4 regions of the Verminephrobacter aporrectodeae subsp. tuberculatae genome follow, and region 2 is predicted to be linked to each of the others. Evidence: predicted binding sites of a transcription regulator. Region 2 holds the regulator's gene; each other region holds the start of a gene.
The links. The regulator sigma-54, encoded in region 2, starts transcription at its own class of promoters, with help from an activator protein. The targets are predictions, from matches to a motif close to TGGCANGNAANCTGCTTT.

Region 1: the regulator sigma-54 is predicted to act here: its motif matches at 1,262-1,279, upstream of D5041_RS07035 (circularly permuted type 2 ATP-grasp protein).
Region 3: the regulator sigma-54 is predicted to act here: its motif matches at 904-921, upstream of D5041_RS06995 (circularly permuted type 2 ATP-grasp protein).
Region 4: the regulator sigma-54 is predicted to act here: its motif matches at 808-825, upstream of D5041_RS02765 (flavin monoamine oxidase family protein).

What each region holds. Positions count from the first base shown of each region.
Region 1 is NZ_QZCX01000001.1:1,662,485-1,664,682, forward strand. Features, by position in the region: gene D5041_RS07035 (circularly permuted type 2 ATP-grasp protein) at 1-1,238, opposite strand, end outside; gene D5041_RS07040 (DNA internalization-related competence protein ComEC/Rec2) at 1,341-2,198, opposite strand, start outside.
Region 2 is NZ_QZCX01000001.1:919,853-922,050, reverse strand. Features, by position in the region: gene lptB (LPS export ABC transporter ATP-binding protein) at 1-123, shown strand, start outside; gene D5041_RS03865 (RNA polymerase factor sigma-54) at 123-1,700, shown strand; gene D5041_RS03860 (THUMP domain-containing class I SAM-dependent RNA methyltransferase) at 1,721-2,198, shown strand, end outside.
Region 3 is NZ_QZCX01000001.1:1,652,979-1,655,176, forward strand. Features, by position in the region: gene D5041_RS06995 (circularly permuted type 2 ATP-grasp protein) at 1-880, opposite strand, end outside; gene D5041_RS07000 (DNA internalization-related competence protein ComEC/Rec2) at 983-2,198, opposite strand, start outside.
Region 4 is NZ_QZCX01000001.1:682,017-684,214, reverse strand. Features, by position in the region: gene D5041_RS02770 (S49 family peptidase) at 1-572, opposite strand, end outside; gene D5041_RS02765 (flavin monoamine oxidase family protein) at 878-2,198, shown strand, end outside.

The DNA.
Region 1 (2,198 bases), 740 kb from region 2:
CCGTGCGCGCTTCGCGCAGGGGGTCCGGCGAGTCCGACGCCCGTGTCTGCATGGAACTGCCCAAACTCTCCCCCGGAAAACGATTCACTCTGGCCCGCCCCCCGGGCAGCGCCGATTCCCTGCTGCTGGCGCAGCTGGCCGAGCACGTACTGCAACTCGTCCGGCCTGCGGCACATCCAGGTGGGGACGTTCTTGAGAATGGGTTCCTGGCCCAGGTAGAAGCGGATCATCTCGGGCACCTGGGGGTAGACCGACTTGTCGTCCGCGACGCCGATCCCCACGGCGTTGCAGATGCCGACGTGGCCTGCGCGGTAGGCGTCCATCAGGCCATGGCAGCCCAGCGTGGAGTTGCGGCGGAACACCTGCGGATCGAGGAAATCGTCGTCCACCCGCCGGTAGATCACGTCCACGCGCTGCAGGCCGCGCGTGGTGCGCATGTAGACGAAGCCGTCCCGGACCACGAGGTCCTGCCCTTCGACCAGTTCCACGCCCATCTGCTGCGCCAGGAAGGCGTGCTCGAAGTACGCGCTGTTGTGCATGCCGGGTGTCAGCACCACCACCGTGGGCTCGTCCGACGTCGCGGGGGCGCTGGCGCGCAGGGTCTCGAGCAGCATGTCGGGGTAGTGCGCGACCGGCGCCACCTTGTGCAGGCTGAACAGTTCGGGGAACAGACGCATCATCATCTTGCGGTTTTCGAGCATGTAGCTCACGCCGCTGGGGACGCGCAGGTTGTCTTCGAGCACGTAGTACTCGCCCACGCCCTGCGCGTCGGGCGCGCGCACGATGTCGATTCCGGCGATGTGCGCGTAGATGTCCTGCGGCACGGACAGGCCCGCCATTTCGGGCCGGTACTGGGCGTTGCCGACGATGAGGTCGGCGGCGACGACGCCGGCGCGCACGATGTCCTGGCCGTGGTAGATGTCGTGGATGAAGCGGTTGAGCGCCGTGACCCGCTGCACCAGCCCCTGTTGCAGGCGGCTCCACTCGTGCGCCGGGATGATGCGCGGGATCAGGTCGAACGGGATCAGGCGCTCGTTGCCCACTCCGTCCTCGTCCTTGGCGCCGTAGACGGCAAAGGTGATCCCCACGCGCCGGAAGATCATCTCGGCTTCGGCCCGGCGCGCCTGCATTCCCTCGGGGGGCTGCTGGTCCAGCCACTGCGCGTAGCGCGCGTAATGCGCCCGCACGGCGCCGCCGTCCATAGGCTGCTTGGCATACATCTCGTCGAATTGCTGCATGAACCGGCCTCCTGGCGCAGAGGATAGCAAGTTATGCGCCCGTGCACGGCGCAGCAGCCCCTGCCGGCAGCGCGCCGTCGCCTATCCACCCCGCGCCAGGGGTCATTCGCCGCGTGGGGGCACGCGGTGCTGCCAATACCGGCGCCCGGTGTCGCGTGCGCAGGCCACCACCCCGGGCCGGGCCGAGGACCAGCTGGCGGCGCCGCAGCGCGCGGACTCCAGCACCCGGACGCCGCGCGCCTGGTAGCGTCGCAACACCTCGGGCGCCGGATGGCCGAAGCGGTTGCGGTAGCCGGCCTGCACCAAGGCGGCGCGTGGCCGGACGGCGTCCAGAAACGCGGGCGACGAGGAGGTCTTGCTGCCATGGTGCGGCACCAGCAGCAGGTCGGCCTGCAGCGCCGCGCCGCGCGCCACCAGGGCCCGCTCCTGCGCGGCCTCGATGTCCCCGGCGAGCAGGGCCGCGGGCGCCCCTGCGGCCGCGATGCGCAGCACGCAACTCAGGGCATTCGGACGCGGCGCGCGGCGCTGCCCGGGGGCGGCGTCTCCGGGCAGCGGGTGCAGCAGCTCGAAGCGCACGCCGTCCCATTCCCAGCGCTGGCCGGCGAGGCAGGGCTGGACGGGGCGCAGTTCCTGCAATGCATGCCCGGCCTCGATCGAGCCGCTGAGCGCGGCCTGTGGCTGCTGCGCCAGCACGGCCGCGGCGCCGCCGCTGTGGTCCGCGTCGCGGTGGCTGAGCATGAGCAGATCCACCCGCTCGCCGAGCGCGCGCAGCAAGGGCACCAGCACGCGCTGCCCGGCGTCGCTCTCGCGGCTGAAACGCGGACCCGCGTCGTAGAGCAGCGTGTGGTTGGCGGTGCGCACCAGCACCGCGCCGCCCTGGCCAACGTCTGCTGCGAGCAAGTCGAACTGCCCCGGCGGCGGCCGCGCGGGCTGCCAGCACAGCGCCGGCCAGAGCAATGG
Region 2 (2,198 bases):
GGCATCTGCGACCACGCCTTCATCATCAGCGACGGGCGCGTGCTCGCGCAGGGCACGCCGGCCGAAATCGTCGCCAACGCCGAGGTGCGCCGCGTCTACCTCGGCGAGCATTTCAGAATGTGATGAAACCCGGTCTGTCGCTGCGCGTCTCGCAGCATCTGGCACTGACCCCTCAGCTGCAGCAGTCCATCCGGTTGCTGCAACTGTCCACGCTCGAGCTCTCGCAGGAGATCGAGCAGATGCTCGACGAAAACCCGTTCCTCGAGCGCGCGGCGGACACGGCGCCGGGCGAGGAGTTTGGCCTCGACGCCGCGGACACGCCCGTGCAAATCGACGACTACGGCGCCGACGAGGCGCTCTTTGCCGGCGCCTCGGGCAGCAGCGCCGAGACGCCGGGGGGGGACGCCGACGCCTGGGACACCGCGGCGCAGGAGCCCGACTGGGGCGGCGACGGCAGCGTGGAGATCGCGCCCAACGACGCGGAGTGGGGCGGCGACGCGCCCTCGCGCAACCGCAACGACGCCGAAGGCGACGAGATCGACGCCACCGAGCTGGCGCGCACGCAGGAATCGCTGACCGCGTTCCTGCAACGCCAGGCCCTGGTGCTGCGCCTGTCGGAGACCGACCGCGCCGCGCTGCACTTCCTCATCCAATCGCTCAACGACGACGGCTACCTGGAGGACCCGCCCGAAGCGCTGGCGATCAGCCTGGCCGGTCCGGACGACCCGCAGCAGATCGAAGAACTGCTGCACCGGTTCACGGTGGCCCTGCACCTGCTGCAAAGCCTGGAGCCCGTGGGCGTGGGCGCGCGCAATCTCGCCGAGTGCCTGACGCTGCAACTCGACGCCCTGGCCCAGGACAAGGAGGCCGACCCCGACACCGTGCAAACCGCTCTGTGCATCTGCCAGCAACCGCTGGAAATGCTCGCCCGGCGCGACGTGCGCCGGCTCACCCAGGCCTGCGGCGGCGACGAGGAACGCACCCGCGCGGCCATGGCGCTGATCACCCGCCTGGAGCCCCGCCCGGGCCGCTGCTTTGCGGACGTGGAGCGCAACATCGTCGTGCCCGACGTCATCGTGCGCAAGGCCGGGCGCATGAATGGGCGGGACGGCCAGCACCACCTCATCGTCCAGCTCAACCCCGACGTACTGCCCCGCCTGCGCGTGCACGACATCTACGCCGGCGCGCTGCGCGGCTACAAGGGCGGCGCAGGCCACCAGGGCATGCAGCAGCGCCTGCAAGAGGCACGCTGGTTCATCAAGAACATCCAGCAGCGCTTTGACACCATCCTGCGCGTCTCGCGCGCCATCGTCGAGCGGCAAAAGAAATTCTTCACGCACGGCGAACTGGCCATGCGGCCGCTGGTGCTGCGCGACATTGCGGACGAACTGGGCCTGCACGAATCGACCATCAGCCGCGTGACCACCGCCAAGTACATGGCGACGCCCATCGGCACCTACGAACTCAAGTACTTCTTCGGCTCGGGCCTGGGCACCGAAACGGGCGGCAGCGCATCGAGCACCGCCGTGCGCGCGCTCATGAAACGCTTCGTCGCCGCGGAAAACCCCGCCAAGCCCCTGTCAGACAGCCAGATCGCCGCGCTGCTCAAGGAGCAGGGAATCGAATGCGCGCGCCGCACCGTGGCCAAATACCGCGAGGCGCTGAAGATCGCGCCGGCGAATCTGCGCAAGGCGCTTTAATAACCGCCATGCACGGCCCCATGCACCCACTCCCGCTCTTCCTTCCCTGCGCAGCAGGCGTGGAGCCGTACCTGGCCGACGAAGTGCACCGCATCACCGGCCTGACGGGGCAAGACCTGCTCACGGGCCGCGGCGGCGTGCTGCTGCGTGCCGCGTGGCGCGACGCACTGCGGCTGAACCTGCACAGCCGCCTGGCCCAGCGCGTGCTGGTGCGGCTGGCGCAGCGCCCGTACCGCTCGGAAAACGACCTGTACGCCGCGGCCAGCGAAGTGGCCTGGGAATCCTGGTTCACCCCGCGCCAAAGCTTCAAGGTCGAAGCCACGGCCCGGAACAGCCCGCTGCAAAGCCTGAACTTCGCCGCGCTCAAGGTCAAGGACGCCGTGGCCGACCGCTTCCGCACCCAGAGCGGCGTGCGACCCGACGTGAACACGCAGTGGCCCGACGTGCGCATCCACCTGCACCTGAGCGCCGACGAGGCCACGATCTACATCGACACCT
Region 3 (2,198 bases), 730 kb from region 2:
ACACCTGCGGATCGAGGAAATCGTCGTCCACCCGCCGGTAGATCACGTCCACGCGCTGCAGGCCGCGCGTGGTGCGCATGTAGACGAAGCCGTCCCGGACCACGAGGTCCTGCCCTTCGACCAGTTCCACGCCCATCTGCTGCGCCAGGAAGGCGTGCTCGAAGTACGCGCTGTTGTGCATGCCGGGTGTCAGCACCACCACCGTGGGCTCGTCCGACGTCGCGGGGGCGCTGGCGCGCAGGGTCTCGAGCAGCATGTCGGGGTAGTGCGCGACCGGCGCCACCTTGTGCAGGCTGAACAGTTCGGGGAACAGACGCATCATCATCTTGCGGTTTTCGAGCATGTAGCTCACGCCGCTGGGGACGCGCAGGTTGTCTTCGAGCACGTAGTACTCGCCCACGCCCTGCGCGTCGGGCGCGCGCACGATGTCGATTCCGGCGATGTGCGCGTAGATGTCCTGCGGCACGGACAGGCCCGCCATTTCGGGCCGGTACTGGGCGTTGCCGACGATGAGGTCGGCGGCGACGACGCCGGCGCGCACGATGTCCTGGCCGTGGTAGATGTCGTGGATGAAGCGGTTGAGCGCCGTGACCCGCTGCACCAGCCCCTGTTGCAGGCGGCTCCACTCGTGCGCCGGGATGATGCGCGGGATCAGGTCGAACGGGATCAGGCGCTCGTTGCCCACTCCGTCCTCGTCCTTGGCGCCGTAGACGGCAAAGGTGATCCCCACGCGCCGGAAGATCATCTCGGCTTCGGCCCGGCGCGCCTGCATTCCCTCGGGGGGCTGCTGGTCCAGCCACTGCGCGTAGCGCGCGTAATGCGCCCGCACGGCGCCGCCGTCCATAGGCTGCTTGGCATACATCTCGTCGAATTGCTGCATGAACCGGCCTCCTGGCGCAGAGGATAGCAAGTTATGCGCCCGTGCACGGCGCAGCAGCCCCTGCCGGCAGCGCGCCGTCGCCTATCCACCCCGCGCCAGGGGTCATTCGCCGCGTGGGGGCACGCGGTGCTGCCAATACCGGCGCCCGGTGTCGCGTGCGCAGGCCACCACCCCGGGCCGGGCCGAGGACCAGCTGGCGGCGCCGCAGCGCGCGGACTCCAGCACCCGGACGCCGCGCGCCTGGTAGCGTCGCAACACCTCGGGCGCCGGATGGCCGAAGCGGTTGCGGTAGCCGGCCTGCACCAAGGCGGCGCGTGGCCGGACGGCGTCCAGAAACGCGGGCGACGAGGAGGTCTTGCTGCCATGGTGCGGCACCAGCAGCAGGTCGGCCTGCAGCGCCGCGCCGCGCGCCACCAGGGCCCGCTCCTGCGCGGCCTCGATGTCCCCGGCGAGCAGGGCCGCGGGCGCCCCTGCGGCCGCGATGCGCAGCACGCAACTCAGGGCATTCGGACGCGGCGCGCGGCGCTGCCCGGGGGCGGCGTCTCCGGGCAGCGGGTGCAGCAGCTCGAAGCGCACGCCGTCCCATTCCCAGCGCTGGCCGGCGAGGCAGGGCTGGACGGGGCGCAGTTCCTGCAATGCATGCCCGGCCTCGATCGAGCCGCTGAGCGCGGCCTGTGGCTGCTGCGCCAGCACGGCCGCGGCGCCGCCGCTGTGGTCCGCGTCGCGGTGGCTGAGCATGAGCAGATCCACCCGCTCGCCGAGCGCGCGCAGCAAGGGCACCAGCACGCGCTGCCCGGCGTCGCTCTCGCGGCTGAAACGCGGACCCGCGTCGTAGAGCAGCGTGTGGTTGGCGGTGCGCACCAGCACCGCGCCGCCCTGGCCAACGTCTGCTGCGAGCAAGTCGAACTGCCCCGGCGGCGGCCGCGCGGGCTGCCAGCACAGCGCCGGCCAGAGCAATGGCAGCGCCAGCAGGCGCAAGCGCCAGGGCATGCGCAGCGCCAGCAGCGCGCCGCCCAGCACCGCCGCGCTACCCGCCCACAGCGGCGCCGCAGGCAGAAACAGCACCGCCCAGGGCCATTGCGCGAGCCATTGCAGCCAGGCCATCAGCGGTTGCAGACTGAGCGCCGCCAGGTCCCACAGCGGCGCCCACAGCGCACCGCCGAGCGCCAGCGGCGTCACCACCAGCGTGACCCAGGGAATCGCCGCCAGGTTGGCCACGAAACCCAGCAGCGGGACCTGGGCAAACAGCAGCAGGCCCAGGGGCGTGAGCGCCAGCGTGACCACCCACTGCTCGCGCAGCAGCGCGTGGAATCGGCCG
Region 4 (2,198 bases), 240 kb from region 2:
TTTTCCATGGCGCCGGTGAAGCCAAAACCATCCATCAGCACACCAATGCTGCCCACGATGCTGGCCTTGTCCACGTAGATGCTGTCGGCCGCGACGGCAATGTAGTACGCCGCCGAAGCGCAGCTCTCTTCCACCACGGCGTAGATCGGCTTGTGGTGCTTGGCCTTCAGGCGCACGATCTCGTCGTTGATGATTCCGGCCTGCACCGGGCTTCCGCCAGGCGAATTGATGAGCAGCACCAGGGCCTTGGAGCCATCGTCTTCCAGCGCGCTACGCATGGACGCCACGACGAACTCGGCGCTGGCATCGGCGCCCGAGGCGATCTCGCCCTTGATGACGACCACGGCCGTGTGCGGCGCGCTCTTGCTCGTGCCGGGCGCTGCCTGGCGCATGGCGGCAAGCGCCACGGCGGCAATCAGCACCAGCCAGGCAAGGCGAAAGAAGATTTTCCAGCGGCGGGTGCTGCGTTGCTCGCCCAGGGCCGCAAAGGCCAGCTTTTCCAGCGTGGCGCGCTCCCAGCCGGGTTCACGCGATGAATCGTTCACAAAAATACTCCTGAATTCTGGTCCCATCAGAGACCTTGAAAGGGCTGGCGTTCCGCGGGCCGCAAGCTGCGCGCAGTATGCCAGTGCAAGCATCTACCGGTGGCACTGGTCGCGAGAAATCCCCATTGGAACAGCACCACTGTCGCGTAGTTTACGCCGACGCACCAAGCCGATGCAGCAGGGGCGTCCGGAACGCACGCCAGAGTGCGGATTTTCCGTAAACGATTCGGCGCTGCCCGTGGCGCCGGGCGGATTCTTTGCATGGCATGTGTCTTGCTAGGTTGCACTCGCAGGCTTTTTCAAAAATTCTTGAATATTCGTGAGGTGGTGCAATGGTGCAGATGGCAACGAAATTCTCCAAACGGCAGCTTCTTCTTGCGCTCGGAAAGACTGCCGGCGCAGCGACGATGTACCAGGCCATGACGACATTGGGGTTTGCTGCGCAGTCCAATTACAAAGGCGCGCCCAACTTGGCGGGTGCTCCCAAGGGAACCCGCGTTCTCATTCTGGGAGCCGGTCTTGCAGGCATGGTGGCCGCGTATGAATTGCGCAAAGCGGGGTATACGGTCAAAATCCTTGAATACAACCAGAGGGCCGGAGGCCGCTGCTGGACGATTCGTGGGGGGGACAGCTACACGGAACTCGGCGGGGCGACGCAGAAATGCAAATTTGATCCCGGGCTATACATCAACCCCGGGCCTTGGCGGATACCCTATCACCACCATGCGGTGCTCGGCTACTGCAAGCAGTTCGGTATCCGGCTCGAACCCTTCATCCAGGTCAACTACAACGCCCTGGTGCATTCCACCAAGGCATTTGGTGGCAAGCCGCAAAAATACCGGGACATTCAGGCCGATTTTCAAGGCCATACGGCAGAGCTGCTCAGCAAGGCGGTGAATTCCGGGGCGCTCGACCAGCAATTTTCGGCGCAGGACAGGGAAAAATTGCTCGACGCAATGCAGCACTGGGGCGGGCTGACGCAGGAGAGAGCCTACCGGCCGTCGCTGGAATCCAGCCTGCGCCGTGGTTTCAAGGTCGAACCGGGGGGCGGACTGATGCCGACCCATGAATTTTCAACACCGATGGACCATCAGGAGTTGGTCGATTCAAAGTTGTGGAAAAGAATAGTCGATGGCCAGGAGCTTGAATTCCAGAGCAGCATTTTTCAGCCGGCAGGCGGCATGGACATGATTGCCAAGGCATTTGAGCGCGAGACAAAAGGACTTGTCCGCTACAACGCGAAAGTCGTGCGCATTCACCAGGACGATAAAAAAGTCCAGGTCAGCTTCAGGAACAGCGACGGGACGGGGGCCGAGCAGGTTGAAACGGCCGACTGGTGCGTCTGCACCCTGCCGCTGTCGATTCTGAGCCAGATTCCGCTGACGGCAAGCTCCAGCATGCTCGCCGCGATCAACGCCGTGCCCTATGAGGGCTCGGTGAAGATCGGGTTGCAGTTCAAGCGCCGCTTCTGGGAGCAGGACGAACATATCTACGGCGGAATCAGCTATACGGATACCCCCATTCAGAAAATAGCCTATCCAAATACGGATTATGGCAAGCCCGGGAAAGGCGTCTTGCTCGGGGCCTACGTGTGGGGGGCCAATGCCTTCGAGTTCACTGCCATGTCTCCGGCGCAACGGATTCGCAAGGCGG